DNA from 2 places in the Bacillus sp. FSL H8-0534 genome. Region 1 is predicted to be linked to the other one. Evidence: a T-box and tRNA genes for the amino acid it is inferred to sense, from the RefSeq annotation. Region 1 holds a T-box; the other holds one or more tRNA genes.
The links. A T-box is a leader RNA that pairs with one kind of tRNA and senses whether it is charged. The one in region 1 lies ahead of proS (proline--tRNA ligase), so its partner is inferred to be a tRNA-Pro.
Positions count from the first base shown of each region.

Region 2: it has a tRNA-Pro gene. The T-box ahead of proS (proline--tRNA ligase) is inferred to sense a tRNA for this amino acid. The anticodon was not compared.

Region 1 covers NZ_JBBOUC010000001.1:2,673,852-2,687,571, forward strand. The annotation lists gene MHH71_RS13705 (DUF1433 domain-containing protein) at 1-162, opposite strand, end outside; gene MHH71_RS13710 (lipase family protein) at 221-1,402, shown strand; gene MHH71_RS13715 (hypothetical protein) at 1,415-1,807, shown strand; gene MHH71_RS13720 (CPBP family intramembrane glutamic endopeptidase) at 2,215-2,913, shown strand; gene proS (proline--tRNA ligase) at 3,206-4,636, opposite strand; T-box leader at 4,681-4,890, opposite strand; gene MHH71_RS13730 (YesK-like family protein) at 4,995-5,279, opposite strand; gene MHH71_RS13735 (YesK-like family protein) at 5,445-5,723, opposite strand; gene MHH71_RS13740 (alkaline phosphatase family protein) at 5,872-7,185, shown strand; gene MHH71_RS13745 (MFS transporter) at 7,294-8,577, shown strand; gene MHH71_RS13750 (helix-turn-helix transcriptional regulator) at 8,846-9,097, opposite strand; gene MHH71_RS13755 (MFS transporter) at 9,210-10,451, opposite strand; gene MHH71_RS13760 (TetR/AcrR family transcriptional regulator) at 10,514-11,098, opposite strand; gene MHH71_RS13765 (hypothetical protein) at 11,179-11,322, opposite strand; gene MHH71_RS13770 (hypothetical protein) at 11,470-11,724, opposite strand; partial or broken gene MHH71_RS13775 (thioredoxin family protein) at 11,763-12,031, opposite strand; gene MHH71_RS13780 (methionine ABC transporter permease) at 12,179-12,847, opposite strand; gene MHH71_RS13785 (methionine ABC transporter ATP-binding protein) at 12,822-13,720, opposite strand, start outside.
Region 2 covers NZ_JBBOUC010000001.1:2,859,107-2,875,206, reverse strand. The annotation lists gene MHH71_RS14640 (Tex family protein) at 1-1,485, shown strand, start outside; gene cmpA (cortex morphogenetic protein CmpA) at 1,595-1,711, opposite strand; gene MHH71_RS14630 (SprT family protein) at 1,967-2,452, shown strand; tRNA gene MHH71_RS14625 (tRNA-Asn) at 2,536-2,610, shown strand; tRNA gene MHH71_RS14620 (tRNA-Ser) at 2,614-2,704, shown strand; tRNA gene MHH71_RS14615 (tRNA-Glu) at 2,713-2,787, shown strand; tRNA gene MHH71_RS14610 (tRNA-Val) at 2,793-2,868, shown strand; tRNA gene MHH71_RS14605 (tRNA-Met) at 2,893-2,969, shown strand; tRNA gene MHH71_RS14600 (tRNA-Asp) at 2,972-3,047, shown strand; tRNA gene MHH71_RS14595 (tRNA-Gln) at 3,133-3,207, shown strand; tRNA gene MHH71_RS14590 (tRNA-Lys) at 3,213-3,285, shown strand; tRNA gene MHH71_RS14585 (tRNA-Leu) at 3,301-3,381, shown strand; tRNA gene MHH71_RS14580 (tRNA-Leu) at 3,385-3,470, shown strand; tRNA gene MHH71_RS14575 (tRNA-Arg) at 3,563-3,639, shown strand; tRNA gene MHH71_RS14570 (tRNA-Pro) at 3,643-3,719, shown strand; tRNA gene MHH71_RS14565 (tRNA-Gly) at 3,721-3,791, shown strand; rRNA gene MHH71_RS14560 (16S ribosomal RNA) at 3,868-5,419, shown strand; rRNA gene MHH71_RS14555 (23S ribosomal RNA) at 5,565-8,486, shown strand; rRNA gene rrf (5S ribosomal RNA) at 8,537-8,652, shown strand; tRNA gene MHH71_RS14545 (tRNA-Met) at 8,664-8,740, shown strand; tRNA gene MHH71_RS14540 (tRNA-Asp) at 8,743-8,818, shown strand; gene tsaE (tRNA (adenosine(37)-N6)-threonylcarbamoyltransferase complex ATPase subunit type 1 TsaE) at 9,010-9,483, shown strand; gene tsaB (tRNA (adenosine(37)-N6)-threonylcarbamoyltransferase complex dimerization subunit type 1 TsaB) at 9,464-10,156, shown strand; gene rimI (ribosomal protein S18-alanine N-acetyltransferase) at 10,168-10,611, shown strand; gene tsaD (tRNA (adenosine(37)-N6)-threonylcarbamoyltransferase complex transferase subunit TsaD) at 10,611-11,627, shown strand; gene MHH71_RS14515 (ABC-F family ATP-binding cassette domain-containing protein) at 11,908-13,833, opposite strand; gene MHH71_RS14510 (redox-sensing transcriptional repressor Rex) at 14,017-14,646, shown strand; gene MHH71_RS14505 (YdiK family protein) at 14,672-14,866, opposite strand; gene MHH71_RS14500 (CPBP family intramembrane glutamic endopeptidase) at 14,869-15,612, opposite strand; gene groES (co-chaperone GroES) at 16,049-16,100, shown strand, end outside.

The DNA of each region.
Region 1 (13,720 bases):
TTTTACATCTTGAATATTGTAATGAATATACTTTTCTACTCGTGCCTTTTGTGCCTTCCAAAACTTTTCTTCTTTTTCTTTTTGTTTTAAGTATTCCATAGTAAAATATCCTCCTGCTATAATACAAATAATGGATAAAATAATTACCAATTTCTTTTTCATTTAAAATCCCCTTGTATTTGAATATAGTTAAAATATACCATGAAATGAGTTGGAACATATGAGTGAATTTAAAAAGAACACAATTGCGACAGATGAAGATTATTTCAAATTATCAGATCATGTTTATGATGACGAAGTTTTAGAAAAAGGTAAAGAAATAGAAGGTATTGATGGGAAAACATGGAAAGTCATAGAATCAATTGATGCAGATTGTCTACAAGTAAAAAATGGATTACAAGCTATCGCAGTAGTACCAGCAGACAAATATGATGAAAATGCAACACATTATGATGATATAATCCTAGCATTTCGTGGAACAGAGCCTAAGCAATTAGCAGATTTCGTGACAGATATTGATCAGATTTCGTTCGGAATTAAAACACATTCTAAAGTAATTACTCCAAGTAACAGTCAAACAATAAAACCTGATTCTGCAACATCATTTGATACTGGATTGAAATGGGCAAAAAATGACATCGTAGAAAAATATCACCCTTCTTCTCTTCATACTACTGGACATAGTAAAGGTGGTGCAGAAGCGGACCTTATCGCTGCAGAATTAGATTGTTATGCAACTACATGGGCTGCACCGAATCCCTATCGTTTACTAAGTCCTGAAGCAAAAAAACGAGTAGATGAAGGGAAAATGGAAAATAAAGCAACTGATTATACACATGAGAATGACCCGATTGGTAACCACACTCAATTCGGTGCACCTCTAATTGGTAAGCAATACACAACGAGACAGAACGATACAAAAGAAGGATTTCTTACACGTTTAACTATGGACGGGCACGGCAGAGATACATATAGGGGATCCTTTCATTCAAATGGAAGTCCCATATTAAAATTAGAACCTGAAGATATTATAAGACAAGCAAAAAAAATTCAAACGCTCAGCAATCGATTATCAGATATCGCAAAAAATATAGAAGAGTTTCAAAGAAAAGAAGCTGAAGCAGTTCAAAAGTTAAAAAGTCAATTAAAACATGAAACAGGGTCAGGTGGAAGATATCATTTATTAGAAGAACACGAAGTAGATGAAGCCATCTCACAAATTGCTAAAATTAGAAAAGGTGGAAATGACTATTTTCATGACGCAAACATAGCCGAAGAATTAATCCATATTTTAAGAAAAGAACAAAAAAGTTTAAGCCAATTCGGAGATGAAATTAGTGATGCAGCAAATTCACTAAGAGATAAAGACAACCAATTAGCAGGAAATTTTCAGATTAAATAAGGGGATAATTATATGATGGATTTTATGGGAGAAATTAAAAAGATAGAAAAACAAATCGAAAATGCTGCAGGAGCCGCAGGAGATTTAGCAAATCAGGTTGTTGATGAATTACAAGCTGCTAAAAAACAAATTGAAAGAGAAATGCAGCGTATGATGTTAAAAACAGAGGTAGGGTTTAAATCAATAGATATTATAAAAGAAGATACATATGCTCTTCAAAAAAACATAGGGGTATTTCACGATTTACAAACAAGTATAAGAGATATAGCAGCAGAACTAGAGAAAAGTTTCGAAAGTAAAACTGGTAGTGAAATAAATGAAACATTAAAAAAATATGAAAAACAAATTAACAACAAAATTTTTAATGAACATGTTCACTTGGCAAACAGTTGCGGAAAAAAATAAGAGAAGTAGAAAAAACTAAAAAATCGCTATTATTATATTAATTTATACACATAAAAAAGTCCTCTTATATAGGACTTTTTTTCTTATTTCGAAAGTAAACTTTTAAATATTTATTTACATTCATTTCCCTTGATTTTATTGACTTTATCGCAACTTACCCATTTTCCTCAAAAATGACTAGAAAAGTATATATTCAAAACACTGTAAATAAAGAGGTGTAAAATCCATAAACAAAAAAACACATCTCATTGATGTTCAATCCATACCAAGATCACAAATTACCTTAAAATACATTGTCATTAATAAAGAAAAGAAAGATAATATACTTTATACTTTTTCCATCTAATACTATTAACTTTATAAAACAAAATATTATAAATGAAAAAATTAATAACAGGAGAACATGCATGGAGACAAAATTACAGCAAATTAAAATATCCTGGAAAGAATTTATTTTAGGAACATTGTTAGTCAACTTTATAGCAATAATAATTATAGGTATTCCATTAAAAATGACCAGTTCATTAAATTTCATTCAACAAAAATTTAACAATGATAGTCTTATAATTGTACAAGATTTTATATTTGATATTTTTTATTTATTTATATTGATTCTGTTTATATTAAAATATACACCTTTTCAAAAAATAATTATATCTGTATGCAATATCAAACCTTTATATTCATCTCAAACATATCTATATATTTTATTAGTATATATAATCGATACTTTTATCGATAAAATAACAAATTTATATTCTTATTCTGCTGAAATCCAAGCTGAACATTTAGGAATAGAAAATTTATATGAGCAATCATTCACTATTAATATAATTGCTATCCTATCAATTGCATTAATAGGACCAATTCAAGAAGAAATTATATATCGTGGGATTATACTTAAATTTTTTGAAACAAAATATTCTTTTCTAGCTGGATTAATCCTATCTAGTTTACTATTTGGAATTGCTCATAACTACGATATCGCATTTATTATTTCTGCAACAGTAACGGGAATCATGTATTCATTACTCTACAAAAAAACAAATTCCATTTTCCCTTGCATAATAGCTCATATTACTTACAATCTTTCTACATTTTTATAGATTATACTAAATATTATGTAAGTGGCTGTACGAAATGCTTTGAATCCTAACATCGTGGAACAAGATCATCGCTTGCATACATGACGTTCATGCCTTGTGCCTTATCACCTAAGTTTCCGCCATCGTTCCTTTTCGATATTGTTCTATTGGTTCATAGGAAACAATAGAAATAATTAAAACAAAATAACTCCATCCCCAAAATACATACTGTAAATTTAAACAAACATATAAATAGACCTTTATCTCAAATTTTATAAGTTCGAGATAAAGGTCTATTTTAAAACTTACATAATTAATACGCCTTGCCCCAATACACCATATGCTCTGCTTTCTTCCCACAGCATACACATTCTTGTACTAATTCTTCTTGCTCAAATGGTATACAACGCGATGATACTCCTGCTTCTTCTTTTAATTTTTCTTCACAAGCCAGCTCACCACACCACATTGCCTTAATAAACCCTTGCTTTTCATCAGCCGCTTGCTTCATTTCCTCAAAGGCTGTAACACTATATGTGTTTTCATCGCGAAATGCCTTTGCTTTATTAAATAGAGAATCGTGAATCTCATCAAGTAATGATGTGATACGCTCTTCTAATTGATCCATTGATACGAACTCTTTTTCCTTCGTATCGCGTCTGACAAGTACCACTTGATTCTTCTCTATATCTTTTGGACCAACTTCTAATCGAATTGGAACACCCTTCATTTCATACTCGTTAAATTTCCAACCTGGCGTTTTATTACTAGCATCTATTTTTACGCGCGCAACTTTTTGAATACGTCCTTGTAGCTGGGTTGCCTTTTCTAACACACCTTCTTTATGCTGAGCAATTGGTACAATAACAACTTGTACTGGTGCTACTTTTGGCGGCATCACTAGCCCGTTATTATCACTATGAACCATAATAAGTCCACCAATCATTCTTGTTGATACGCCCCAAGATGTTTGATGTACATATTGCCATTTTCCATTACGATCTAAAAATTTAATATCAAACGCTTCAGAGAAATTAGTCCCAAAGTTATGAGATGTTCCTGTTTGAAGCGCTTTTCCATCATGCATTAAACTTTCAATCGTATATGTTGCTTTCGCCCCTGCAAATTTTTCTTTTTCCGTTTTCTGTCCTTTAATTACTGGAATTGCTAAGTAATCTTCACAGAAAGAGGCATACAGGTTTAAAATGTTTAACGTTTCTTCTTGAGATTCTTCTGCCGTTTCATGAATTGTATGACCTTCTTGCCATAAAAACTCAGTTGTACGAAGAAATGGTCTCGTCGTTTTTTCCCAACGGACAACCGAACACCACTGATTATATAATTTAGGTAAATCATTATAAGACTGGACAATTTTTGAAAAATGCTCACAAAATAAAGTTTCAGATGTTGGACGAACGCAGAGTCGTTCCGCTAACTTCTCGTCTCCTCCATGTGTAACCCATGCTACTTCAGGTGCAAATCCTTCCACATGATCCTTCTCTTTTTGTAGTAAGCTCTCTGGAATAAACATTGGCATATACACATTTTCATGACCGGATTCTTTTAGTTTCCCATCCATCACTTTCTGCATATTTTCCCATAACGCGTATCCATACGGACGTAAAATCATACATCCTTTTACACTTGAATAATCAACTAACTCAGCTTTTTTCACAATATCGGTATACCACTGCGCAAAGTCTTCTTCCATTTTTGTAATAGCTTGAACTTGTTCTTTTGCCATATTCTTTTCCTCCTTTAGAAAATAAAAAAAGCCCGTGTCCCCTAAATAGGGACCGAGCTTTTGCCGGCGTTACCACCCTGATTCATGCACAAATAAATTGTACATGCTCTCTTTTTGATAACGGGAACTTCCCGCTGCATATGCAGAACGCAAAGGTAGGTTCCATATCGCCTTTTTAAGAATCTTCCAGCCAAATGGATTCTCTCTCTAGAAAAAAGGTGGGACATGTACTAATCCTTTTTCATCGTTATAACGAAATAAATTTGTTGAATATCATAATATAAATTCTATTTTAAAACAATAGCTAATTTTCTTATTTTTATATATTCTTTTCGTTTTTTTCTGTTTTATACTGAATTTACACATAATTTTTCCGAAAGAGTTTTACAAATTGATGAGTAATCATACCGATGATTGTTCCCACTAAAACAAAGAAACATGCAATACCATAACCCATTCCATCCCATCCTCCAATAGCGAAGATAGTAAAAGGAAAGAAAGCTAAACAAAGGAGAATTAAAATAAGTGCAAATATAATATCAAACGGTCTCTTTGGAAATTGCTTCTTTAATAAAAATGAAACAGCAAATACAATGAGAATTGTTACAGCTCCAATTATAAAAAACACTTCAAATCCATTCATTCCATATCCTCCTTCCATCAATTTCCCTATAATTATTATATGTTTTAAAATTCAAAAAATAAACAATAAACCTTCCTCATGGATGATTTTTTATAATCAGATATTAATAGTGATATACAATAATAAGTATCATAAAATTTGCAGGGATCTACTAAATGTCCCTTATCAATTTTTTATTTTCGCCCTAAGCAATTTTACAATTTGATGAAGTAACATTCCAACAACTGTTCCAATTAGTATAAAGAAACATAAGAAACCATATGCCATACCTTCAAATCCACCAATAAAAAATAACGTGATTAGAAAACAAATTAGACAAATTATAATGATAATAAGACCAAACGTAATATCAAATGAGCGATTCGGAAAGCTTTTTCGTAACATGAACGACACAAAGAAAACAACAATTACTGTTAGGATACTAATTATTAAAAAGGTTTCCATCTTTCTTCCCCCTTGATTTCTTCTTACGCACATTATACTCTTATCAGTCTGAATATATAAAAAATACTTTCTTCTCCGAAAGATATTTTTATTACTAGGTATTAATAGTAATATATAATAATAGGTTATATAACAGGAGGTATACACAATGGGCAAGCCATTAACAAATCATGTAATTGTTTTATCTTTTGACTGTTTATCAGCTTTAGATTTTCCTATATTACAAGAACTTCCTCATTTTCGGTCTTTAATAGAACAAGGTGCAATTGCAAAAAAAGTAGAAGCTATTTATCCTTCTGTAACATATCCAAGTCACGCCACTATTGTAACTGGTAACTATCCTAACAAACATGGTGTTGTAAGCAATACATTACTTCAGCCTGGCAGGGAATCACCAGATTGGCATTGGTACCGCCGTTCTATTAAAGGAACGACATTATATGACGAGGCACGAAAAGCGAATTTAACAACAGCTGCACTTCTATGGCCTGTTACAGGAAGAGCAAAAATTGACTACAACTTACCTGAAATTTTTCCAAACAGACCGTGGCAAAATCAAGTTCTTGTTTCATTATTTAGTGGAAGCCCGTTGTATCAGCTAGATTTAAATCGTCGTTTTGGCCATATTAGAAAAGGGTTGTCACAGCCCGAACTTGATGATTTTGTCCTCGCCTCAGCCGTACATACCATACAAACAAAAAAACCGAACGTCATGTTTGTTCACTTTACAGATTTAGATACACAAAGGCATTATCATGGATTTTCTTCTACAGAGACAACAGCTGCTATTCAGCGGCACGATGAGAGACTGGGGAAGATTATCAAAGCATTAAAAGTAACTGGTATATACGAAGCAAGTACAATTATTGCCCTCGGTGATCATAGCGCTCTAAGTGAGAATAAGGCTATTCAATTAAATGTTCTTTTCCATCAAAAAGGACTCATTTCAGTAAATCAAGATGGCAAATTAACAAACTGGAAAGCTTATTGCCAAAGCTGTGATGGCTCTGCTTATGTACATGTAAAGGATAAAAATGATATCCAAACTATACAAGTTGTCCAACACCTTCTTGAAGAACTCCTTCAAGATAAACAAAATGGAATCGAATTTATCCTTCATGATGAAGGCGCAAAAGAGCGCGGTGCTGATGGAAACTGCCTTTTTATGCTTGAAGCAAGAGAAGGCTATTACTTCACCGAAAACTACACAGGAGAGTTTATAAAAGAAATCTCGGAAAAAGATGTAACTCCCAGTAAAAAATACACGTTCGGTACGCATGGCTATTCTCCAACAAAACCAAACTATGAGACCATCTTCATCGCCGCTGGAAAAGGCATTCGCCAAGGTGCAATTATTCCTTATATGCGTCTCATTGACGAAGGACCGACCATTGCACGGTTGCTCGGATTATACCTTGGTGAAACTGACGGAACTATAATAGAGGATTTACTTCAATTGTAAAGAAATGTGTATCTATGTAAAAAATACGTAAAACTTACCTCTGTTTCTCTTTTTCCTATTTCTATTTTTGTACACTAATGTTAGAACGACTATAAGGAGGAACATTCTATGAAAAAAATGTCCAGACAAGAAAAAAGCTGGATATTGTATGACTGGGCCAACTCGGTATACTCGCTCGTCATTACAACTGCACTATTTCCTATTTATTTCAAAGCTGCTGCAAAAGAAGCAGGTCTATCTGGAGCAACTTCAACAGCTTATTGGGGATATGCAAATTCTCTCTCAACACTTTTAATTTCTATTCTCGCTCCTATTCTCGGTACAATTGCCGATTATAAAGGCTTTAAAAAACGCTTTTTCACATTCTTTTTTGGACTCGGTATTATATTTACAAGTATGCTAGCTGTTGTTCCAACATCACAGTGGTATTTACTACTAGGCTGCTATATGCTCGCTTTAGTTGGATTTGCTGGAGCAAACATTTTCTATGATGCATTTTTAGTAGATATCACAACAGAAGATCGAATGACCCGAATTTCAACTCGTGGTTTTGCATTAGGCTATATCGGAAGTACAATTCCATTTATTGGATGCCTCACTCTAATTATCCTTGCCCAAAAAGGAACAATCCCATTATCAGTTGGTATCGCCAGTCAAATTTCCTTTGCAATTACAGCTCTTTGGTGGGGATTATTTACGATTCCGATGCTCAAAAATGTGGAACAAACGCATTATATTGAAAGGCATCCAAAACCGATCACAATGAGTTTTAAGCGCCTAGCTAATACATTTAAAAATATCCGTCAATATCGCACTGTATTTTTGTTCTTGCTTGCTTATTTCTTCTACATTGATGGCGTCGATACAATTATTACAATGTCCACAGCTTATGGCACAGACCTTGGTATTAGTGCGACAAACTTACTTATTATTTTATTTGTAACACAAATTGTCGCTTGTCCATTCGCCTTGGTGTATGGGAAACTATCTGAAACGTTCAAAGACAAGAAAATGCTTTATGTCGGTGTTATTATTTATATCATTATTTGTGCATACGCTTATTTCTTAAAAACAACACTCGACTTTTGGATTTTAGCAATGCTTGTCGCAACTTCTCAAGGCGGAATTCAAGCGCTCAGCCGCTCATATTTTGCAAAGTTGGTACCGAAAGAATCTGCAAATGAATTCTTCGGATTCTATAATATTTTCGGTAAGTTCGCAGCTATTATGGGACCCGTATTAGTCGGTGTAACAACTCAGCTAACAGGAAGAACAAATGCTGGTGTACTAAGCATTATCGTTTTATTTATAATCGGCGGATTCATACTAACACGAGTACCAGAAAATGCGACTTCTGTTACACCACCTGCTCCAAAATCGGAAACACTATAATAGAAAATGTCCCTTTCTGCATGCAGAAAGGGACATTTTCTATTATTCTATCGACACCTTCCACTACCATATATATCTATTTTAATTTCCCGATATCTAAGTCGTGGTTATGAAAAAAAAAGAAGTTCTCCACTCGTTTTCTCCTTCTGTTTTCACATGGCATGGGGTAAAAAAGACACCGACCGCTCCTACCCATGGGCGGATGCTCTCTCCCACCTAAAAGGAATAGTTTTATGTCGGTCTTTCAATCCGTATTTATATAAAAACTCTACTGCTTATACAAAAATAATTTATCAACCGTTGTCCCTAATACTTCAGCTAAACGAAATGCCAGAGCTAAACTTGGATCATATTTATTATTTTCAATTGCATTTATCGTCTGTCTCGATACTTTACATTTATCAGCTAATGCACCTTGTGAAATATGATTTTCAGTGCGCAATGCGTAAATTTGGTTTTTCACATCTTTTCTCCTAGCCTGTAAAATTATTTTTACAATATCAGTATATATTTGGTACATATAGTTGTCAAAAAATCCCCATATAAAGTGAAACTTTAATCAGTGGGGGTCTTACTGTCCGTTAATGCGGGATAAAAAAGGAGCATGAATCGCTCCTGTTCTAGTAGAATTCCTACACCAAAGAATCCGTAACCCCCTTTTGATTTGCATCCTCTTTTTTATTTCTAACTTCTTCATTTATTCTCATACGTAAAATTGGTAAAATCGCGAGTAAAATAAGTGACATCGCTATACAAAATACAATAATAAGTGAAGTCGCTTCTTTTAATCCCCCAGCTAGTGAATTTCCAATTAACATAGTTCCCATAAAAAGCGGTAAAATTGTACCATTTACACGTCCTACCATATTCTCCGGTACAAGCTGAATCATAAGTGTTCCAACCACAATGTTCACACAAGCTAAGCAAATTCCCGTTCCAAACCGCATCAAACTAGTAATCCAAAATGATGTAGACAGTCCTTCTACAAGAAAAGACATAGCCAAAACACCCATACCAAACACAAACATTTTTTTCGGATTCACTTTTGAAGCAAAGACTGCTGCAACGACGCCTCCAATGAGCATACCTATTCCATCAGCAGCTGCTAAATATTGAACAGCCTCCTTCTCCATTCCCAATCGTTCAATAACAAGAAATATTTCTAATGGATTTGTTAATCCTACTGCTAATCCAATAATTGCGAAAGTAATTGTAATCATACATAAATTTTTTGTTTGAAGGACATACCTCCATCCCTCTTTTATATCATTCCATAATGAAATACCCTCAGTTTTCTCTTTTTCTATCCATCTTGGTAAAAACGGAAGAGTAATAGCCGATAACACAAACAATCCAATTAAGCTATATAGTGAAATAAACAACCCAAGCTGTGTATAAACAATCGATCCTACAACTGGCCCAAAAATCATAAATAGTGACTGTAGCGTTTGGTTTATTGCAATTGCATTTGCAACATGTTTTTCTTCTACGTAGCGTTTAAATATTCGTGACGATGAAGGCTGAGAAAATTGTCCAACAACCGCTGAAACAAGCGCTGCAAAAAATATAGCCTGCCAATAATCCATTTTTAACAAGAACACAATTCCAATAATAGATACCATACTCAGCATATCCCCTACTACCATCGTTCGTTTCGGATTCCAACGATCTGCTAACGCACCACCAATGAATGAAAAAACAAAAATGGGTGCGTATTCCATAACCGATAATAATGAAACTGAAACGGGATCATTATTTGTTCGCTCCATAACGAAATACAAAAGTGCCATATTTCGAATCCAAATTGCAAACTGCTGTAAAATATCAGACGCCATAACAAGCATAAATGCTCGATTTTTAAATAAAGATTTCATACTATCTCCCCTTTATAAACCGACCGTCCAGTCTAATTTAGTATGAAAGAAAAGCTGCTGATTTAAGATTCAGCTGCCATTCCTTGTAGCAGTACATCTATTGCCTTCTTGTAAATGCGTTTCATTTCTGTAGAGTCTAGCTCATAGTAAAGTACCCCAAGCCCTGATAATAAGCCATTTACAATGTACATAAGATCCCTGGTATCTCCTTGACGGAATTCTCCAGATTTTATACCTTCTTCAATTAATTTTTCAAAAACACCATATGATGCCCTTGCTAAAACCAGCATTTCATCCAGAGTTTCTTTGCTCACAATTTGACTTGTAGAAAACTCTTCCACGGCACTAAAAATAGGCTGTTGTATATCTTCCACGTGGTACTCTGCAAGCCCATATAATTTTTCGGTACTCGTATGATAATGCTTTTCTTTTTCATTCCACTTTTCAAGCCAATCATACGTATGTTGTTTTACTACAAATAAAAATAATTCTTCCTTGCTTTTAAAATGATAATAAATGCTACCTTTACTACGTTCAGTAATTTCACAAATATCTTCCATAGATGTTGCAGCGTATCCTTTTTGTGAAAATAACTCTTCCGCTTGGTACGCTATTTCTTTTTTTATCTCTTCTGCACTCTTCCTCATGTTCACACCTCACCAAACCGACCGTTCAGTCTAATATTAACAAATATAAACCCTCTTTTACAAGAGGGCATATTCCTTATTTAGGAAAAAGTATTCTCAAACCATGTTCGAAGTGTATGAATAGCTCCAACCTTCAAACCAAGTTTAACAATAAATACTCCCCCTGCAACTAATAAAAATAAAGCTACCTTCCCTTTATTTTTAACTTTCGGCTTCTTCTCCATGTTCATTCCCCTTATAACATCATATATTCCTTATTTATTAATACATTGCATTTAAACAAACGTTTGTTTAGCTGATTCTATACGGATTCAAGTCAACTAATCAAACGTTTGTTTAAAAAGAAGTACGCCCATAAAGAGCGTATTTTTTTAATCTCCACCGCCGCCACAGCTACCGCCATCACCACCTGAAAAACCGCTATCTCCTCCAAACGAACTTCCACAATCATGTGAATTATCGCTATCAGATCCTGCAAAGAAAAATGGTGTAGAAGTAGCCGTAGTGGATGTACTATCACCAGTACCTGATTTATAAAGATTTACTTTCCGTTTATTCGATCTAATTGATTTTACAATCATTCCAATTAAAACTAAAAACAATAATACCGCTATTACAAATCCCATATGAAATCCCCCTTTCATTTTCCGAACATTTGTAATCTTCATTCTATATCCCCTAAGGAAATAAATCGTGACTCACAAAGTATTTCTTTTCCTTGATGAAATAATAAAACTGTTGGTGCTGTAAATACTAAATACTTCGCTGAAATTTCTTTCATATCCTCCAACGAAACGACAATATTTTCCACATTTTTATAATGCTTTAACAAACGATTTACCTTCTCTAACATCACATCACGCCACAATTTCCGGTTTTTATGAATAAAAGTAATCATCCTTGTTCTTCAATATATGCTATTAATTCTTCTATTACATATTTTTACTATTATTTTACACGAAAAATTCAAATGATACCACGATATGGTATCTAAAAAAATTAGGTCTCAATTTTATTTATACCTATATTCCAAAAAATAAAAAAGTGCGGTACCTCTTATATTAGAGCTACCGCACTTTTTCAATCTTTCTTTAATTTTCTCGCAATCCCGTTCCCTAGAGATTGTAATCCTTGAACAAGAATAATTAGGATAAAGACTGTTGCATACATCACTTCTGGCTCATAACGCAAATGACCGAATCGATATGCTAAATCTCCAAGACCACCTGCTCCTACAAGTCCAGCCATCGCAGTTGCACCGATTAATCCAATCGTTGCGATGGTCAAGCCGAGCACAAGCGATGGACGCGCTTCTCTAACCATAACGTGCCAAATAATTTTTATAGTAGAAACTCCCATTGCTTGATACGCCTCAATTACACCACGATCCACTTCTAGTAAAGCTGTTTCCATTAAACGTGCAATATAAGGAGCTGTAAATACAACAAGCGGTACAATCACACCTTTCACACCAATTGAAGTTCCCATAAGCAGTTTTGTAAACGGTAGAATGAAGAATAATAGAATAATAAATGGAATAGAACGAATGACATTAATAATTGTATTAAAAATAGGGTATACGATTTTATTCTCTAGTTGACCACCAGGCCTTGTTAAAACAAGTGTTACTCCTAGTGGCAATGCAATAATAATTGATATAAGTAGTGAAATTGATGTCATTTGAAACGTTTGAATCGTTGCTTCCCATATCACGTTACTCCATTCATCCAAAAAGGACTTGTTTCCCATACTCTTTCCTACCTCCTTCTACGATGATTCCTTGTTCCTGTAAAAATACTAAAGCTCTATGTACCTCGTTTTCTTCACCTTGCATATGAACAACGAGTTTACCGTACGCTTCATGCTTTAATTGTGTAATATTACCAGATAAAATATTGGGATACACTTGGAATCGTTTTGTAGCAACAGCCAATGCTGGTTCTCCTGAAGAGTTCCCTATAAACGAAAGTGTTACAATCTCCCCAGTGTTTTTTAGCTCTTTCTGTACTTCTTCCGGAATTTTAGCTGCAAAAGCGCTGTTTACAAATTTTTTCGTGGTTACATGTTGCGGATTTGTAAAAATATCCTTTACTGTGCCACTCTCAACCACAGCCCCATTCTCCATTACAGCAACTCGATCACATATACGCTGAATTACATTCATTTCGTGTGTAATTAGCAAAATCGTAATACCTATTTTCTCATTGATCTCTAGTAGCAAATCTAAAATAGAATCTGTTGTTTCTGGGTCTAATGCACTTGTCGCTTCATCACTTAGCAAAATTTCTGGTTCATAGGATAGTGCACGCGCAATCGCAACACGCTGTTTTTGACCACCAGAAAGCTCACTTGGATATGCATCTTTTCTATCAAAAAGGTCAACAATACTTAAATATTTTTCTACTCTTTTTTCAATTTCAGTTTTTGGAATCCCAGCTAGACGTAAAGGTAATGCAATATTTTCATAAACATTGACTGTTTTTAATAAGTTAAATCCTTGAAAAATCATCCCGATTTTTTGTCTCGCTTGCGCTAACTCTTTTGTAGATAAAGTTGTTAAATCTTTTTCATTTACAATTATATTTCCTGTTGTTGGTTTTTCTAATAAATTTACACAACGGA
Region 2 (16,100 bases), 190 kb from region 1:
GCTATGAACCGTGGTGAAAAAGAAGAGGTCCTAAAAGCTTCTGTTGTCCCGCCAATAGAAGAGATTGTTCGTTTTTTACATAAAAAAGTAATTCATGATGTTTCTTTTGAAAGTGCAGATTATGTACAATTAGCAATTGAAGACGGATATAAGAGATTAATTCAGCCATCAATTGAAAGGGAAATTCGAAAAGAATTAACTGAAAAAGCAGAAGAACAAGCGATTCATATTTTCTCTGAGAACTTACGTAATTTGTTATTACAGCCACCTATGAAAGGGAAAGTGGTATTAGCGGTAGATCCTGCGTATCGAACAGGATGTAAGTTAGCAGTAGTAGATGATACAGGGAAAGTTCTGCATATTGATGTTATTTATCCGCATCCGCCTGTTCGAAAATATGAAGATGCAAAAGCAAAAGTTGTTTCTATTCTAGAAAAATATCAGGTTCAGATGATTGCGATTGGAAATGGTACAGCTTCTAGGGAAACGGAAGAGTTTATAGTAGATGTCTTACAGGTAGTACCGCAAGATGTATTTTATATTATTGTCAATGAAGCTGGTGCTAGTGTATATTCAGCTTCTGATTTGGCTCGTGAAGAATTTCCGGATTTGCAAGTTGAGGAAAGAAGTGCCATTTCGATTGGAAGACGTCTGCAAGATCCGCTTGCCGAACTTGTGAAAATTGATCCGAAATCAGTTGGGGTAGGGCAATATCAACATGATGTATCGCAAAAGAGATTAAATGAATCATTAACATTTGTCGTGGAAACAGCCGTTAACCAAGTAGGAGTGAATGTGAATACAGCTTCTGTAGCGCTATTGCAGTACGTTTCCGGATTATCAAAAACAGTTGCGAAAAATATTGTAAAAAAACGTGAAGAAGATGGGAAATTTACAAAGCGTACAGAGTTGAAGGGAATACCACGTTTAGGCGCCAAAACGTATGAGCAATGCATTGGTTTCTTACGTATACTAGAAGGTAAAAATCCACTTGATAGAACAAGTATTCATCCAGAGCAGTATAAAAATGTTGAGTTACTATTAAAGAGTTTAGGATTATCGATTGATGATGTAGGACAACCGCACTTACAAAAGTGTTTAGAAGGAGTAGAGCTCTCTAAATTATCTCAAGAGATAAATATCGGTGAGCCGACATTAATTGATATTATAGATGCTTTAATTAGTCCGGAACGAGATCTGCGTGATGAATTACCAAAACCACTTTTGAAAAAGGGAATTCTCAAATTAGAAGATTTAAAGCGTGGCATGGAGTTAGAAGGAACTGTTCGAAATGTTGTTGACTTTGGTGCGTTTGTCGATATTGGTGTGAAACAAGATGGTTTAGTACATATTTCTAAACTTAGCAAACAGTTTGTGAAGCATCCGTTAGATGTGGTGTCTGTCGGGCAAATTGTAAAGGTCTGGGTAGATGATGTTGATATGAAAAAAGGGCGCGTTGCCTTAGCAATGTTACCTATTGAATAATAATGGGAAGAGGGCAGGTATGACACTGCTCTTTTTTTATGAACGGATGTTAGTGAAATTTGAATTAGTGGGGGAGCCTTCATCCCCCACTGATATAACGTTCACTTTATCAGGAATTTTGATGTGTTTTGCTATAATAAAACCAGCATTCATTTAGTAACTTAATTTGATACCGGTTTTTTTCGAAATATGCACGTTGCATTTGTTTTCGGAGCCACGTAGGCATAAGAATCCCTCCTTGTTTAATCCGGCTCTAACAAGTAGCCCCCCTATACATTGAGATAAGATTCGAAGTAAGTAAAAAGCTCAATTTCGGGAACTGCTTATAAGAGTTTGGTTAGCGAAGTTCTATGGATAGATGAGGAAGAGGGTAGTTCATAGAAATTGCACTTTTGAATGAGGATGGGTATATGTACTATTTAATATATGTATAAGAAAGAGGAAAAGTGTAAGTTTATTTTTAGTTTTTGGGGGAATGAAAATGAATGAAAAAGAAGTTCAAAGACTTGTAGAAGAAATATCGTTGCAATATTTCGGTAGGGCTTTTTTACATAAAGCAATGTTCAATAAACGACTACGTACAACTGGTGGGAGGTATTTATTGCGAAGTCATAATATAGAATTAAACTATCGTTATTATGAAGTGTATGGAGAAGAAGAACTGATTGGCGTTATTAAGCATGAGTTGTGTCATTATCATTTGCATATTATGGGGAAAGGGTACCAACATCGAGATCGAGATTTTCGTCAGTTAATGAAGAAGGTTGGTGCGCCTAGATTCTGTAAGAGAATGAGCGAAGAAGAGAAGGTGATTAAAACTCATATGTATGAATGTATGAGATGTTTTCTTCAATATAGAAGAAGGCGTCAAATAAATACAAAAAGATATGTTTGCGGGAAGTGTAAAGGTAGATTGAAAGAGATAAAAAACACCTTGACAGTTAAAAATCAATCCAGTATATTATAAACATGTCACGTTTGTACAAGAATTTGTATAAACGACTTGACTTATAGTATGAACTTTTATAAGATATAACTTGTCTTTCTTATTCCGCAGTAGCTCAGTGGTAGAGCTATCGGCTGTTAACCGATCGGTCGTAGGTTCGAGTCCTACCTGCGGAGCCATACAGAGAAGTACCCAAGTGGCTCAAGGGGCTCCCCTGCTAAGGGAGTAGATCGCTAACGCGGTGCGAGGGTTCGAATCCCTTCTTCTCTGCCATTCATATTGGCCCGTTGGTCAAGTGGTTAAGACACCGCCCTTTCACGGCGGTAACACGGGTTCGAATCCCGTACGGGTCACCACTTTTGGAGGATTAGCTCAGCTGGGAGAGCACCTGCCTTACAAGCAGGGGGTCGGCGGTTCGATCCCGTCATCCTCCACCATATATAACATATGAATAGTATCGTCGCGGGGTGGAGCAGTTCGGTAGCTCGTCGGGCTCATAACCCGAAGGTCGCAGGTTCAAATCCTGTCCCCGCAACCAATGGTCCCGTGGTGTAGTGGTTAACATGCCTGCCTGTCACGCAGGAGATCGCCGGTTCGACCCCGGTCGGGACCGCCATTTTAACTTCTGCCTTTGAGCAGTTGTTTTTTATTGGTTATTGTGATATGATGATTTTCGTCTCAAAAAACATTATATTTTTTGATGGGCTATAGCCAAGCGGTAAGGCAACGGACTTTGACTCCGTCATGCGCTGGTTCGAATCCAGCTAGCCCAGCCATTTACGAGCCATTAGCTCAGTTGGTAGAGCATCTGACTTTTAATCAGAGGGTCGAAGGTTCGAGTCCTTCATGGCTCATTCTTTTTTATTTCCGCGGGTGTGGCGGAATTGGCAGACGCACCAGACTTAGGATCTGGCGCCTTTGGCGTGGGGGTTCGACTCCCTTCACCCGCATATGCGGTCGTGGCGGAATGGCAGACGCGCTAGGTTGAGGGCCTAGTGGGGGAAACCCCGTGGAGGTTCAAGTCCTCTCGGCCGCACCAAAGAAAAATAAAAAAGTGCTTGCATTTGAAAATGCAGTGTGATAAGATAATTGAGTCGCTGAAATACAACAACGACAAAACATCATGAATAAGCGCCCGTAGCTCAATTGGATAGAGCGTTTGACTACGGATCAAAAGGTTAGGGGTTCGAGTCCTCTCGGGCGCGCCATAACGGGAAGTGGCTCAGCTTGGTAGAGCACCTGGTTTGGGACCAGGGGGTCGCAGGTTCAAATCCTGTCTTCCCGACCACGCGGGTGTAGTTTAGTGGTAAAACAAGAGCCTTCCAAGCTCTGGTCGAGAGTTCGATTCTCTTCACCCGCTTTTAGTTCTTTGAAAACTGAACGAAACAAACAACGTGAAACGTCAATTTTTATTTTAGATGCTAGACAAACTAACTTTATTGGAGAGTTTGATCCTGGCTCAGGATGAACGCTGGCGGCGTGCCTAATACATGCAAGTCGAGCGAATGGATTAAGAGCTTGCTCTTATGAAGTTAGCGGCGGACGGGTGAGTAACACGTGGGTAACCTGCCCATAAGACTGGGATAACTCCGGGAAACCGGGGCTAATACCGGATAACATTTTGCACCGCATGGTGCGAAATTCAAAGGCGGCTTCGGCTGTCACTTATGGATGGACCCGCGTCGCATTAGCTAGTTGGTGAGGTAACGGCTCACCAAGGCAACGATGCGTAGCCGACCTGAGAGGGTGATCGGCCACACTGGGACTGAGACACGGCCCAGACTCCTACGGGAGGCAGCAGTAGGGAATCTTCCGCAATGGACGAAAGTCTGACGGAGCAACGCCGCGTGAGTGATGAAGGCTTTCGGGTCGTAAAACTCTGTTGTTAGGGAAGAACAAGTGCTAGTTGAATAAGCTGGCACCTTGACGGTACCTAACCAGAAAGCCACGGCTAACTACGTGCCAGCAGCCGCGGTAATACGTAGGTGGCAAGCGTTATCCGGAATTATTGGGCGTAAAGCGCGCGCAGGTGGTTTCTTAAGTCTGATGTGAAAGCCCACGGCTCAACCGTGGAGGGTCATTGGAAACTGGGAGACTTGAGTGCAGAAGAGGAAAGTGGAATTCCATGTGTAGCGGTGAAATGCGTAGAGATATGGAGGAACACCAGTGGCGAAGGCGACTTTCTGGTCTGTAACTGACACTGAGGCGCGAAAGCGTGGGGAGCAAACAGGATTAGATACCCTGGTAGTCCACGCCGTAAACGATGAGTGCTAAGTGTTAGAGGGTTTCCGCCCTTTAGTGCTGAAGTTAACGCATTAAGCACTCCGCCTGGGGAGTACGGCCGCAAGGCTGAAACTCAAAGGAATTGACGGGGGCCCGCACAAGCGGTGGAGCATGTGGTTTAATTCGAAGCAACGCGAAGAACCTTACCAGGTCTTGACATCCTCTGACAACCCTAGAGATAGGGCTTCCCCTTCGGGGGCAGAGTGACAGGTGGTGCATGGTTGTCGTCAGCTCGTGTCGTGAGATGTTGGGTTAAGTCCCGCAACGAGCGCAACCCTTGATCTTAGTTGCCATCATTAAGTTGGGCACTCTAAGGTGACTGCCGGTGACAAACCGGAGGAAGGTGGGGATGACGTCAAATCATCATGCCCCTTATGACCTGGGCTACACACGTGCTACAATGGACGGTACAAAGAGCTGCAAGACCGCGAGGTGGAGCTAATCTCATAAAACCGTTCTCAGTTCGGATTGTAGGCTGCAACTCGCCTACATGAAGCTGGAATCGCTAGTAATCGCGGATCAGCATGCCGCGGTGAATACGTTCCCGGGCCTTGTACACACCGCCCGTCACACCACGAGAGTTTGTAACACCCGAAGTCGGTGGGGTAACCTTTTTGGAGCCAGCCGCCTAAGGTGGGACAGATGATTGGGGTGAAGTCGTAACAAGGTAGCCGTATCGGAAGGTGCGGCTGGATCACCTCCTTTCTATGGAGAATTGATGAACGCTGTTCATCAATATAAGTTTCCGTGTTTCGTTTTGTTCAGTTTTGAGAGAACTATCTCTCAGAAATAAATGTATGTTCTTTGAAAACTAGATAACAGTGTAGCTCATATTTTTTAATTTTAGTTTGGTTAAGTTAGAAAGGGCGCACGGTGGATGCCTTGACACTAGGAGTCGATGAAGGACGGGACTAACGCCGATATGCTTCGGGGAGCTGTAAGTAAGCTTTGATCCGAAGATTTCCGAATGGGGAAACCCACCATACGTAATGGTATGGTATCCTTACCTGAATACATAGGGTAAGGAAGACAGACCCAGGGAACTGAAACATCTAAGTACCTGGAGGAAGAGAAAGCAAATGCGATTTCCTGAGTAGCGGCGAGCGAAACGGAATCTAGCCCAAACCAAGAGGCTTGCCTCTTGGGGTTGTAGGACATTCTATACGGAGTTACAAAGGAACGAGGTAGACGAAGCAGCCTGGAAAGGCTCGTCATAGAGGGTAACAACCCCGTAGTCGAAACTTCGTTCTCTCTTGAATGTATCCTGAGTACGGCGGAACACGTGAAATTCCGTCGGAATCTGGGAGGACCATCTCCCAAGGCTAAATACTACCTAGTGATCGATAGTGAACCAGTACCGTGAGGGAAAGGTGAAAAGCACCCCGGAAGGGGAGTGAAAGAGATCCTGAAACCGTGTGCCTACAAATAGTCAGAGCCCGTTAATGGGTGATGGCGTGCCTTTTGTAGAATGAACCGGCGAGTTACGATCCCGTGCGAGGTTAAGCTGAAGAGGCGGAGCCGTAGCGAAAGCGAGTCTGAATAGGGCGTTTAGTACGTGGTCGTAGACCCGAAACCAGGTGATCTACCCATGTCCAGGGTGAAGTTCAGGTAACACTGAATGGAGGCCCGAACCCACGCACGTTGAAAAGTGCGGGGATGAGGTGTGGGTAGCGGAGAAATTCCAATCGAACCTGGAGATAGCTGGTTCTCCCCGAAATAGCTTTAGGGCTAGCCTTAAGTGTAAGAGTCTTGGAGGTAGAGCACTGATTGAACTAGGGGTCCTCATCGGATTACCGAATTCAGTCAAACTCCGAATGCCAATGACTTATCCTTAGGAGTCAGACTGCGAGTGATAAGATCCGTAGTCAAGAGGGAAACAGCCCAGATCGCCAGCTAAGGTCCCAAAGTGTGTATTAAGTGGAAAAGGATGTGGAGTTGCTTAGACAACTAGGATGTTGGCTTAGAAGCAGCCACCATTTAAAGAGTGCGTAATAGCTCACTAGTCGAGTGACTCTGCGCCGAAAATGTACCGGGGCTAAATACACCACCGAAGCTGCGAATTGATACCTATGGTATCAGTGGTAGGGGAGCGTTCTAAGGGCAGTGAAGTCAGACCGTAAGGACTGGTGGAGCGCTTAGAAGTGAGAATGCCGGTATGAGTAGCGAAAGACGGGTGAGAATCCCGTCCACCGAATGCCTAAGGTTTCCTGAGGAAGGCTCGTCCGCTCAGGGTTAGTCAGGACCTAAGCCGAGGCCGACAGGCGTAGGCGATGGACAACAGGTTGATATTCCTGTACCACCTCTTTATCGTTTGAGCAATGGAGGGACGCAGAAGGATAGAAGAAGCGTGCGATTGGTTGTGCACGTCCAAGCAGTTAGGCTGATAAGTAGGCAAATCCGCTTATCGTGAAGGCTGAGCTGTGATGGGGAAGCTCCTTATGGAGCGAAGTCTTTGATTCCCCGCTGCCAAGAAAAGCTTCTAGCGAGATAAAAGGTGCCTGTACCGCAAACCGACACAGGTAGGCGAGGAGAGAATCCTAAGGTGTGCGAGAGAACTCTGGTTAAGGAACTCGGCAAAATGACCCCGTAACTTCGGGAGAAGGGGTGCTTTCTTAACGGAAAGCCGCAGTGAATAGGCCCAAGCGACTGTTTAGCAAAAACACAGGTCTCTGCGAAGCCGTAAGGCGAAGTATAGGGGCTGACACCTGCCCGGTGCTGGAAGGTTAAGGAGAGGGGTTAGCGTAAGCGAAGCTCTGAACTGAAGCCCCAGTAAACGGCGGCCGTAACTATAACGGTCCTAAGGTAGCGAAATTCCTTGTCGGGTAAGTTCCGACCCGCACGAAAGGTGTAACGATTTGGGCACTGTCTCAACCAGAGACTCGGTGAAATTATAGTACCTGTGAAGATGCAGGTTACCCGCGACAGGACGGAAAGACCCCGTGGAGCTTTACTGTAGCCTGATATTGAATTTTGGTACAGTTTGTACAGGATAGGCGGGAGCCTTTGAAGCCGGAGCGCTAGCTTCGGTGGAGGCGCTGGTGGGATACCGCCCTGACTGTATTGAAATTCTAACCTACGGGTCTTATCGACCCGGGAGACAGTGTCAGGTGGGCAGTTTGACTGGGGCGGTCGCCTCCTAAAGTGTAACGGAGGCGCCCAAAGGTTCCCTCAGAATGGTTGGAAATCATTCGTAGAGTGCAAAGGCATAAGGGAGCTTGACTGCGAGACCTACAAGTCGAGCAGGGACGAAAGTCGGGCTTAGTGATCCGGTGGTTCCGCATGGAAGGGCCATCGCTCAACGGATAAAAGCTACCCCGGGGATAACAGGCTTATCTCCCCCAAGAGTCCACATCGACGGGGAGGTTTGGCACCTCGATGTCGGCTCATCGCATCCTGGGGCTGTAGTCGGTCCCAAGGGTTGGGCTGTTCGCCCATTAAAGCGGTACGCGAGCTGGGTTCAGAACGTCGTGAGACAGTTCGGTCCCTATCCGTCGTGGGCGTAGGAAATTTGAGAGGAGCTGTCCTTAGTACGAGAGGACCGGGATGGACGCACCGCTGGTGTACCAGTTGTTCTGCCAAGGGCATAGCTGGGTAGCTATGTGCGGAAGGGATAAGTGCTGAAAGCATCTAAGCATGAAGCCCCCCTCAAGATGAGATTTCCCATAGCGTAAGCTAGTAAGATCCCTGAAAGATGATCAGGTTGATAGGTTCGAGGTGGAAGCATGGTGACATGTGGAGCTGACGAATACTAATAGATCGAGGACTTAACCATATAATATGAAGCAAATGTTATCTAGTTTTGAAGGAATATACCTTCATAAGTCTGGTAATGATGGCAGAGAGGTCACACCCGTTCCCATACCGAACACGGAAGTTAAGCTCTCTAGCGCCGATGGTAGTTGGGACCTTGTCCCTGTGAGAGTAGGACGTTGCCAGGCTTTTATATCGTCGCGGGGTGGAGCAGTCCGGTAGCTCGTCGGGCTCATAACCCGAAGGTCGCAGGTTCAAATCCTGTCCCCGCAACCAATGGTCCCGTGGTGTAGTGGTTAACATGCCTGCCTGTCACGCAGGAGATCGCCGGTTCGACCCCGGTCGGGACCGCCATTTATACAAAGAAAAGAACGAAACAACTTGTTTCGTATTTTTTTATTTATTTTTAAGAAAACTTATAAAGACAGTCAATCTTACCCTTAGGACAACTCCTAAGGTCTTTTTTATATGTTCAAAATGAAACAAAGTGAAAAAATCTGTATAATAAAGAGCAGAGAATATTGTGAGTAAGGTAGGTGAAACCTTTGAATAAATATGAAATAACGACAACTTCTTCTGAAGAGACACAGAACTTATCAGAAAGGCTAGGACAACTTGTTAGGGAACAAGATGTACTTGTTTTAGAAGGCGATCTTGGTGCTGGCAAGACAACGTTTACGAAAGGTCTTGCAAAAGGCCTTGGTGTGAAACGAGTTGTAAATAGTCCGACATTCAATATTATTAAAGAGTACAAAGGGAGATTACCGCTATATCATATGGACGTGTATCGTTTAGCGGAAAGTGAAGAAGATTTAGGGTTTGATGAGTATTTTTATGGTGAAGGTATAACAGTAGTAGAATGGGCTCATTTAATTGAATCTTTTCTGCCAAATGAGAAATTAAAAATAAGCTTGTTCCATACAGGTGATGATACAAGAAAAATTGTGTTAGAGCCAAGTGGTGAACGCTATATTAGATTATGTGAGGAGCTATTACAAGATGAAAGTACTAGCAATTGATACTTCAAATTATGTAATGGGGATTTCTCTTATTGATGGAAATACTGTTGTCGGAGAAATCATTACGAATTTAACCAAAAATCATTCTGTACGCCTTATGCCGGCTGTAGAACAACTTCTGAAGGAATGTAATATAAAGCCGAAAGAGCTAGACAAAATCATCGTAGCGGCTGGTCCTGGATCTTATACAGGAGTTCGAATTGGTGTGACTGTTGCAAAAACATTAGCTTGGTCGTTGCAAATACCGATTGTCGGTGTGTCTAGCTTAGAAGTAGTGGCTGCGAATGGAGCGAATTTCCAAGGGGTTATTTGTCCATTGTTTGATGGACGTCGCGGACAAATTTATACGGGCTTGTATACATATAAAGAAGAGCAGTTATCTTCTGTAGAAGAGGATCGAATTATTCTTATTATTGATTGGTTACAGATGTTAAAAGATAAGGGGCAACCTGTTTTATTTATCGGCAATGATGTAGAACAACATAAAGAAACGATTGTAGAATATTTAGGAGATCGAGCTGTGTTTGCTTCTTTTACAAAGAACAACCCAAGACCAAGTGAGCTAGCATTTTTAGGATTACAAAAAGAGGAGCAAAGTGTGCATACATTTGTTCCGAGCTACCTCCGTTTAGCAGAAGCAGAAGCAAAATGGCTAGAAAGTCAAAAAAAATAGGGGTTATCAAAATGGATATTACATTTAGAAAGATGACGACTGATGATATTGCTCAAATTGTAGTAATTGAAGAAGCGTCATTCCCAACTCCTTGGACTGCTGATGCATTTTATCGTGAATTGACGATGAATGAATATGCACATTATGTCGTAATTGAAAAAGATGGTGTGGTAATTGGATACTGTGGATTGTGGATTATTATTGATGAATCACATATTACGAACATAGCCATTTTGCCAGAATATCGCGGTCAAAAACTTGGAGATGCTTTGCTGAAAGAAGTAATGGATCAGGCAAAAGAAATGGGAGCAAAAACGATGACACTTGAAGTACGAGTGTCAAATGAAGTAGCGAAGCAGTTATACCGAAAGTATGGATTCCAAAATGGTGGGATTCGTAAACGATACTATACAGACAATTATGAAGATGGTCTTGTAATGTGGGTGAATATATAATGGAAAAAAATACGATTATACTTGGTATTGAAACGAGCTGTGATGAAACGGCTGTAGCGGTTGTTAAAAATGGAACAGAAATAGTGGCAAATATTGTTGCTTCACAGATTGAGAGCCATAAGCGTTTTGGCGGAGTTGTGCCGGAAATTGCATCTCGTCATCATGTAGAACAAATTACAGTTGTATTAGAAGAAGCATTAAAGGAAGCGAACATTACATTTGAAGATATTGATGCAATTGCTGTGACGGAAGGGCCAGGTTTAGTAGGGGCACTTTTAATTGGTGTAAATGCAGCTAAAGCAGTTGCCTTTGCTCATAATATTCCTCTTGTTGGTGTTCATCATATTGCTGGGCATATTTACGCGAATCGCTTAGTAAAAGAACTACAATTCCCTTTGTTGTCACTTGTTGTGTCTGGCGGGCATACAGAGCTTGTTTATATGAAAGAGCATGGTTCGTTTGAAGTAATTGGCGAAACGAGAGATGATGCGGCAGGAGAAGCATATGATAAAGTTGCACGTACACTATCTATGCCATATCCAGGTGGTCCTCATATTGACCGTCTTGCTCATGAAGGACAACCAACGATTGATTTACCACGTGCATGGTTAGAACCAGATTCGTATGATTTTAGCTTTAGTGGACTGAAATCAGCAGTTATCAACACTGTGCATAACGCAAAACAACGTGGAGAAGAAATCGCACCAGAAGATTTAGCAGCTAGCTTCCAAGCGAGTGTAATAGATGTACTAGTAACAAAAGCAGCACGTGCTGCAGAAGCGTATGATGTAAAACAGGTGCTTCTCGCTGGTGGCGTTGCAGCGAATAAAGGACTTCGTGCACGTTTAGAGGAAGAGTTTGCAAAAAAAGAAGAAATCGAGCTCATTATTCCACCGTTATCTTTATGCACAGATAATGCAGCAATGATTGCAGCAGCAGGAACTATTGCATATGAGCAAGGAAAACGTGCAACATTGGCTTTAAATGCAAATCCAGGATTAGATATTGAAGCATAGTTATACACATAATTAACCACAACTTGTGGATAAAACCCATATTATCTGTTGATAATATGGGTTTTATTGTGAATATTAAATGTGCATAATTTTTTTGTGATTTGTGGATAATGTGGAAAAGTTATTTTTGTGTTTATATGATAAAGGTGGATATGTGCATAAGGTTGTGGATAACACTATTGAGGTCAGACCTTCGACCATAATCTTTTGTATTGAAAAATAAACAAGGTAGTTGAATGGCTTTCAACTACCTTGTTTTTATCATATAAATATATAAGGGTTATACGTGTAACTCTTCCCATTCCGCCATAAACTGCTCTAATTTTTCTTGTTTTGTTTGCTTTGCTGTTGTAATCTCACTAGCTCGTTCGTAGTCAGCATATACTTCAGGTAGACAAAGCTCCTCTTCTAATTGTTCAATTTCTTCTTCTAAATTTGCAATGTTTTGTTCAATTTCTTCAATCTTTCGGATGCGTTGGCGTTCTGACTTCTTACGTTCTTTTTCTTCAAGGTAATTTAATTTTTCTTGAGCGATAGTTTTTTGGACTGTTGCATCCTCTTCTTGTTGTTCAAATTCCGCACGTTCAATCATTTCATTTTTCTTTTCAATATAGTAGTCATAGTCACCTAAATATTCTTGTGCACCACCTGTTGATAACTCAACAACTGTAGTTGTGACACGGTTAATGAAATAGCGATCATGGGAAACGAATAAAAGAGTCCCAGGATAATCAATTAAGGCATTTTCTAAAATCTCTTTACTATTTAAATCGAGATGGTTTGTTGGCTCATCGAGAATCAGTAAATTAGATTTTTGCATCATCAATTTTGCTAGAGCTAATCGTGCTTTTTGACCACCACTTAAGGAAGATACTGGCTTTAATACATCGTCCCCTGTGAATAAAAAGTTACCGAGTATCGTGCGAATTTCTTTTTCTGGCTCTAGCGGATAATCATCCCATAGTTCGTTTAAAACACGCTTAGATGATGTTAAGTTTGCCTGTTCTTGATCATAATATCCAATAGATACATTTGAACCGAAAGAAACTTCACCGCCTAACGTCTTTAATTTATTCACAATTGATTTTAATAATGTAGATTTCCCAATACCATTTGGACCAACTAGTGCGACACTATCACCGCGGGTTAAGCGCATATTTACATGTTCAATAATCGGTTCTTTGTCATATCCAATTGAAACATCCTTTATTTGTAATACATCGTTTCCGCTTTGTTTTTCGATATCAAAGTGGAAGGATGCTGATTTAGAATCACCTAATGGTCTAGTTAGTAATTCCATTCTGTCTAACTGCTTCCGACGACTTTGTGCACGCTTTGTTGTAGATGCACGGGCAATGTTCTTTTGGACAAAGTCTTCTAGTTTAGCAATTTCCTCTTGTTGTTTCTCATAACGCTTCATTTCCTGCTCATGTAGTGCAGCTTTTAAATCTAAATATTTACTGTAGTTACCAACATATCGTCTGCTTTCTTTATTAGAAATTTCATATACTTGTGTAACAAGCTTGTCTAAAAAGTAGCGATCGTGGGAAACGATTAAAATAGCTCCAGGATAGCCTTGTAAGTATTGTTCAAGCCATGTTAATGTATCGATATCTAAATGGTTTGTTGGTTCGTCCAAGATGAGTAAGTCTGGTTTTGTTAGCAGTAGTTTCCCAAGAGCAAGTCTTGTTTTCTGTCCACCACTTAACGTAGAAATCGTTGTTTGGTGTGTTTCAACCGGAAAACCAAGTCCACTTAAAATGGAGCGAATATCAGCTTCATATTGATAACCACCTTGATCCTTGTAGTCTAACTGTAATTGATCATAATCAGCGAGTAATTTTTCGTACGTAGCAGCATTTGAAAAGTTCTCTTCCTTACCCATGTCTAGCTCTAACCTTCGAAGCTTCTTTTCCATTTGCTGCAGATGAGTAAAGACAGTAAGCATTTCATCCCAAATTGTTAAAGAAGTTTCTAAACCAGTATTTTGGGCCAAGTATCCAATTGAAACATCTTTTGGTTTTATAATTTCTCCACCATCGTGAGATAATTCACCGGCAATTATTTTTAATAATGTAGATTTTCCAGCACCATTTCGACCAACTAGTGCAATGCGATCTTTTGTTTGAACTTCCAATTTAATGTTTGCAAGAATTGTTTCAGCACCGTATAATTTTGAAAGCCCATTCACTTGTAATAAAATCAATGTTTTCACCTCAAATAATTTCTTAACTTTGCCATGTTTATATTTCTCAATCATACTAAAAATAGTGTATAGTTTAAAATAAGAGAGAAGTCTTCTCTCTATTATACAAGGAAAGTCATAAGTGCTAAACTTCTGTATTTGTTTTAAATCTGTGAACAAAGATAGGAAGAGAGGAGAGGTTATATGGATCAACAAAAGATTCCACAGGCCACTGCCAAACGATTGCCTCTATACTATCGATTTATCCAAAACTTATCTCTTTCTGGTAAGCAGCGTGTTTCATCGGCTGAATTGAGTGAAGCTGTAAAGGTAGATTCAGCAACAATTCGGAGAGATTTTTCATATTTTGGAGCGTTAGGGAAAAAGGGATATGGATATAATGTGAATTATTTACTATCATTCTTCCGAGAAACGCTTGATCAAGATGATATAACACGTGTAGCACTTATTGGAGTGGGTAATTTAGGGACCGCTTTCTTACATTACAATTTCACCAAAAATAATAATACAAAGATTGAAATGGCATTTGATGTCAATGAGGAGAAAGTTGGAAAAGAAATCGGAGGAATTCCTGTATATCATTTAGATGAATTAGAAGAGCGTTTAACAAATGATATACAAGTGGCAATATTAACAGTACCTGCTACTGTTGCACAGGCTGTAGCAGATCGATTGGCCGAAACAAATATACACGGAATTTTAAATTTTACACCAGCACGATTAAATGTTTCAGAAAATATAAGAATTCACCATATTGATTTAGCTGTAGAATTACAAACACTCGTTTATTTTTTGAAAAATTATCCACAATAAAACGCAGAGGAAATCCCTCTGCGTTTTATTGTTGCTTTTTCTTTGTAAATTTGACTAAGATAAGTCGAAGTGCCAAATTAAAATCAATTGTTGCCATAGCAGCAAACAGCAGTGTCCCAAAGTTCCAAATTGTATCTGTAACGTTCGTAATTGCGAAACGTGTAAAGACACAACCAAGAAGGAAATACAGTGCTGCCATGAACAATGGTGAGTTCCTCATATTTAAAATCCTCCGATAAATCCTTGCATTTTTTCTGCTTCTTTAATCATTTCTTGTATTTGTTCGTTACTTACCAGTACTTGGGCTATTGCAACTAATGTATTCATCGCAACATGTGCCATAATAGGAACGATAATTCGCTTTGTTTTTACATATAAAAAGGCGAATACAAGCCCCATGGAAGTGTATACCAATAAGTGTGTAAAATCAAAGTGAATTGCTGCAAATACAAGTGAGCTAATAATAGCAGCGATAAAGAAGTTGAATTTCTTATACAATGTACCAAATAAAATTTTTCTAAAGACAATTTCCTCTAAAATAGGCCCTATTATTGATATAACAATAAGGAACCATGGGGTGGTCCGTGCTATTTCCATCAAGCGAGCTGTGTTCTCAGATCCAGGTTTAATGCCCAATAAACGCATTTCGATTGTGCCTGCAATTGTTTGAGAAAAGAAAGCTAAAAAGAAACCGATAAAGATCCAACCGATTGTGGCAGGAATACTGGCGCGTTTTGTATCGAAACGACTTTCACGAATATCTGTTCGAAGTAGTAAAAGTACAATACATAATGCAATGAAAAAGCTAATAATTGCCCAGTGACCAGTCAGTAGCTGCATTTTTTCTTCTCTGGTGAACCCCCTATTATCATATAGTCCGGTTTTCAAAAGAAGCGGTAATCCAACAATACCTGATAATTGCATAAGAATGTATGTAACTATAATCCACCAATATTGTTTTTTCAAATTGGTTAACCATCCTTTCTAACTCTAGTTTATGAGATAAGGCGGGATAACATGTAAACATCCAGCCGGGGATACGTAATAACCATTCATATTATTATTTTTTTGTAAATCTTTCTTTGAAAATGAAATAGGAGACAGGAAAAAGCTGTACCTATAGAGAAAACAACTTATGGCATCTTCCATATTGTAACATACGATAAGTGAAAACGCTGATTCATATATATAAGGCTTTCGCGAGAATGGTTGCAGCGATAACAGAATGATTTTTCTTAGGAAGTTATATAAAAAAAGTTTATATAGCAATTTGCGAAAAAATTATGATTTTTTTACTTGCAAAAGAAAATTAGATTATTTATTATTATAAGTGTGTTAGCACTCGAGGTCGTTGAGTGCTAATAAAGAAAATTTACATAGAAAAATGAGGAGGTTATTGTTCATGCTAAAGCCATTAGGTGATCGCGTTGTAATTGAGCTTGTTCAAGCAGAAG